Regions from separate parts of the Rathayibacter sp. KR2-224 genome, predicted to be linked through region 2. Evidence: predicted binding sites of a transcription regulator. Region 2 holds the regulator's gene; the other holds the start of a gene.

Region 1 (2,397 bases), 870 kb from region 2:
GGCGACGACGCCCTCCTCGACGGCAGCCTTCGCGTTGCGAACGGCGTCTTCGATGCGGTGCTTGCGCTCCTTGAGCTCGACCTCGGTCGCCGCGCCCGCCTTGATGACGGCGACGCCGCCCGCGAGCTTGGCGAGGCGCTCCTGCAGCTTCTCGCGGTCGTAGTCGCTGTCGGTGTTCTCGATCTCGTTGCGGATCTGCTGAACGCGGCCGGCGATCTGCTCCGGGTCGCCTGCGCCCTCGACGATGGTCGTCTCGTCCTTGGTGATGACGACCTTGCGGGCCTGGCCGAGCAGGTCGAGCGTGACGTTCTCGAGCTTGAGGCCGAGCTCCTCGCTGATGACCTGACCACCCGTGAGGATGGCGATGTCCTGCAGCTGCGCCTTGCGGCGGTCACCGAAGCCAGGAGCCTTGACGGCGACGGACTTGAAGATGCCGCGGATCTTGTTGACGATCAGCGTTGCCAGGGCCTCGCCGTCGACATCCTCGGCGATGATCAGCAGCTGCTTGCCCGCCTGGATGACCTTGTCCACGATCGGCAGAAGGTCCTTGATGTTCGAGATCTTCTGGTTCGCGATGAGGATGTACGGGTCTTCGAAGACCGCCTCCTGGCGGTCGGGGTCCGTGACGAAGTACTGCGACAGGAAGCCCTTGTCGAAGCGCATACCCTCGGTCAGCTCGAGCTCGGTGCCGAACGTGTTCGACTCCTCGACCGTGACGACGCCTTCCTTGCCGACCTTGTCGATCGCCTCGGCGATGATCGCGCCGATCTCGGGGTCGGCCGCGGAGATGGATGCCGTCGCGGCGATCTGCTCCTTGGTGTCGACCTCCTTGGCCTGCGCGAGCAGCTGCTCGGTCACAGCGGCGACAGCCTTCTCGATGCCGCGCTTGAGGCTGATCGGGTCCGCGCCGGCAGCGACGTTGCGCAGGCCTTCGCGCACCAGCGCCTGGGCGAGCACGGTCGCGGTCGTGGTGCCGTCACCTGCGACGTCGTCGGTCTTCTTCGCGACCTCCTTGACGAGCTCGGCGCCGATCTTCTCGTACGGCTCCTCGAGCTCGATCTCCTTCGCGATGGAGACGCCATCGTTCGTGATGGTCGGGGCGCCCCACTTCTTCTCGAGCACGACGTTGCGACCGCGCGGGCCGAGGGTCACCTTGACCGCGTCGGCGAGCGTGTTGAGTCCACGCTCGAGGCCTCGACGAGCCTCCTCGTCAAAAGCAATGATCTTTGCCATGTTGTTTCTCGTCCCTCCCGGACGTTACGCGAAAGAATCAACGTTTAGCACTCAGCAGAAGTGAGTGCTAAAAGGATTCTGGCACTCGACCCTCGTGAGTGCAAGACGAGGGCCGGGTCTCCCGCGTGTTTCTCGGCGGGATCGCCCCGCAGGCGCGAGTACAGGTCGTCGAGGTACTCGTCGATGCGGTCCCGGCTCATGCCATGCCTCCCAGCAGATTGTCGACCGCGACCGAGAACCGAAAGGCACATAAGAAAGGAGGGGATGCCATTCGGCATCCCCTCCCTGGTTCGTCGAGCGTCAGGCGGGCCGGACCGACTCTGCCTGCGGTCCCTTCGATCCCGTTCCGACCTCGAAAGTCACCTGCTGACCTTCTTCGAGGACCTTGTAGCCGTTCATGTCGATCGCGGAGTAGTGAACGAAAACGTCCTGTCCCCCACCGTCGACTGTGATGAAGCCGTAGCCCTTCTCAGCGTTGAACCATTTGACGGTCCCGTTCGCCATTAGTACTCCCATTGCGCTTTACCGACGCCGCTGGTCGCGAGCGTTGAACCCCGATAGTAGCGGCGTCCCTAGTCCAGGACGAGGGACGTGTCCAGATTGAGACAAACGGTTACGCGGGCGTCATATTGGCGCCTCAGGTGAGCTGCCCGGCGACCCGTTTCTACTGGTGTTTCGGCACGTAATCGGCGCCGAGGACGACCGTGATGTCGGCCCCGGAATCGACGAAGTCCTGGGTCTGCTGAATGGGCGCGCCCGCCAGCTCCTGCGATACCGCGAGTGCCGCAGGCTCGTTCTTGGGGTCGCTGTAGTAGACCGTGGTCTTCTTCACATCTGTCGCGCTCGCGTTGGCCGGCGTGATGTGCGTCCAACCTGCTGCCTGCAGCGTCGTCGTGGCGTCCGCCGCGAGGCCTGACTTCACCGTGCCGTTCAGCACGATGAGGTTCAGCGCAGGGTTCACTACGGGGGTGATGGTCGGCGTGGGCGTCGGGGTGACGGACGGGGTTGCGGATGCCGTCCCACCTCCGAACGGCAGCTTCACGTTCAGGGTTCCGTTGATGGCGAAGATGCCGAGCGCGCCGAGGCCGACGATCACGACGACGGCGAGTGCACACCACGCGACCCAGATCCATCCATAGCCACGCGGACGCGGTGCCCGGTGCG
Region 2 (2,397 bases):
CGCAAGGGGTCGCGATGACCGTTCCATACCCGCGGCACGTGCCGCAGGGAGACGAGGTCATCACGTTTCCGAGCAGGGACCGCACGGTGCGCTGGATCGACCCGGTGCCGTGGCAGATGTCGCACGTGACGGGAGCAGTTCCGGGCTGGCAGCACGAGCCGCCGCACGTTTCGCACACGACCGCGGTGTCGACCTCGAGGTCGCGGTGGGCGCCGAAGATGACCTCGTCGAGGTCCACCTCAACGCGCAACAGGGCATCCTGGCCGCGCTCACGACGGGAACGAGGGCCGCGCTGGCCGCCAGCTGTGGCACCCCCGAAGAACGTCTCGAAGATGTCGCCGAACCCGAAGCCGCCGCCGTCGAAGCCGGCCTGGGGACCGATGTCGTACTGCTGGCGCTGCTGCGGATCGCTCAGCACGTCGTACGCGTGGGTGACGAGCTTGAACCGCTCGGCGGCATCCGGACTCGGGTTCACGTCAGGATGCAACTCCCGGGCGAGACGCCGATACGCCTTCTTGATCTCGTCGGGGCTGGCGTCGCGGGAGACGCCCAGGACTTCATAGTGGTCGGCCACTGAAGGGGGTTTTCCTTACCTGATCGTGATGATGAACGCTGTTAGCTGCTGAACCGGCTCACTCGCCCAGCAGACGGGAAAGGTACCTGGCGACGGCGCGCACGGCCGCCATGTTGTTGGAGTAGTCCATGCGCGTAGGACCGAGCACGCCCAGCCTTGCCACGTCCATTCCCGATCCGGAATACCCGCTGGTCACAACTGATGCCTCAGAGAACGGCGGCACCGCGGTCTCGCGTCCGATCCTCACCGACACGCCGTGCTGCTCCTGCGCCATCTCGCTGAACAGTTTGAGTAGTTCGACCTGTTCCTCGATGGCCTCCAGAACAGGCGTGACGCTCCCGCTGAAGTCGATCTCGGTTCGTACGAGGTTGGCGGCGCCCGCCATGATGAGTCGCTCCTGCCGAGTGGCCTCGATCTGCTCCACGATGACCTGGCAGAGGGCAGCCGCGACGTCACGAGTCTGGGTCGTCCAGCGTTCGGAAGGGAGCGTGGCGGGAAGGCTGCGCAGTTCGGATGCGGCGTCCGCCAACCGCATGCCGGCCGTCTTCGCGTTCACCTGCGCTCGCAGCTCGGCGAGGGCATCCTCTCCCAGGTCGCCTTCGGGCTCAGCGACGCCCTGTTCGACGACACCGGAATCGGCGATCAGCACGCAGAGCACGCGCCTCGGAGCCAGCGGAACGAACTCGATGTGCCGAACCCGCGCTCGAGACACCGACGGGTACTGCACCAGAGCGACCTGGTGCGTGAGCTGTGCGAGAAGTCGTACGGTTCGGGCGAGCACGTCGTCCACGTCGACCGATTGGCCTAGGAAGAGTTCGATGGCCTGGCGTTGCGCGCTGGACAGAGGCCGGAGCTCCGACATCCTGTCGACGAAGAGCCGGTAGCCCTTGTCAGTCGGCACGCGCCCGGAAGATGTGTGAGGGGCCGCGATGAGCTCCTCTTCTTCCAGCGATGCCATGTCGTTGCGGATGGTCGCCGCGGAGACGTCGAAACCGTGGCGCTCGACGATGCTCTTCGAGCCCACCGGCTCACGGGATGCGACATAGTCCTGCACGATCACGCGGAGGACCTCGAGGCTGCGTTCTGTGACCATGCGCCCACTCCTCCCCGATCGTTCACGGATGCGACCGCGGTTGGCACTCGCTGCGGTCGAGTGCCAATCATATCGCGCAGTCCTCGGCAGGGGCGCTGCGACTCGGTCAGCGCCCAGCAATGGAATGGCGGATATGACAAGAGGATCCATCCAGCGTCACGACGTCGACTCGGCACCGCTTCGGGGCCGGAATCGCCCGTCTGCGGCGCGGAAGCATTGCAGCGCGACATGCCGGGCAGTACTTTTAGCGCAAGCTCGCACGGTGCCGTGAGTGCGTTCCACGTGCCGCCCACACAGAGCGAGCCTGTGAATCCGCCCAACCCAAGCAAGGCCCGCCCCAGAAAGGCACAGTGCCATGAGCGATCCGAACGTCCCAGAACAGCCGCCGCAAGAACCTCCGCAGCACGGGCAGCAGCCACCGCAACAGCCGCCTTACGGGCAGCCGGCACCGCCGCCACCGAGCGGCCAGCAGCCTCCCCAGTACGGACAGCAACCCCAATACGGCCAGCAGCAGCCGTACGGGCAACAGCCGCCGTCCGGTCAGCAGCCGCAGTACGGCCAGCAGCAGTACGCGCCGGCCGCGCAACCGCTGTCGCCAGAGTCGGACAAGACCGCGGCGATGTGGGCTCACATCGGCGGCATCGTCGGATTCCTTCCATCGCTCATCATCTGGCTCGTGCTGAAGGACCGGGGCCCGCGCACGAACGTCGAGGCGAAAGAAGCCCTCAAC

Evidence for each region. The regulator HrcA, encoded in region 2, represses chaperone genes, less so after heat shock. The targets are predictions, from matches to a motif close to TTNGCACTCGNNNNNNNCGAGTGCNAA.
Region 1: groL (chaperonin GroEL) is a predicted target of HrcA. The motif match lies at 1,278-1,304, and genes of this name have one in related genera.

Annotation. Positions count from the first base shown of each region.
Region 1 is NZ_JBMSEB010000001.1:1,349,444-1,351,840, forward strand. Features, by position in the region: gene groL (chaperonin GroEL) at 1-1,233, opposite strand, end outside; gene ACO2Q7_RS06255 (cold-shock protein) at 1,534-1,737, opposite strand; gene ACO2Q7_RS06260 (LytR C-terminal domain-containing protein) at 1,898-2,397, opposite strand, start outside.
Region 2 is NZ_JBMSEB010000001.1:479,030-481,426, forward strand. Features, by position in the region: gene dnaJ (molecular chaperone DnaJ) at 1-574, opposite strand, end outside; gene hrcA (heat-inducible transcriptional repressor HrcA) at 633-1,667, opposite strand; gene ACO2Q7_RS02275 (DUF4870 domain-containing protein) at 2,023-2,397, shown strand, end outside.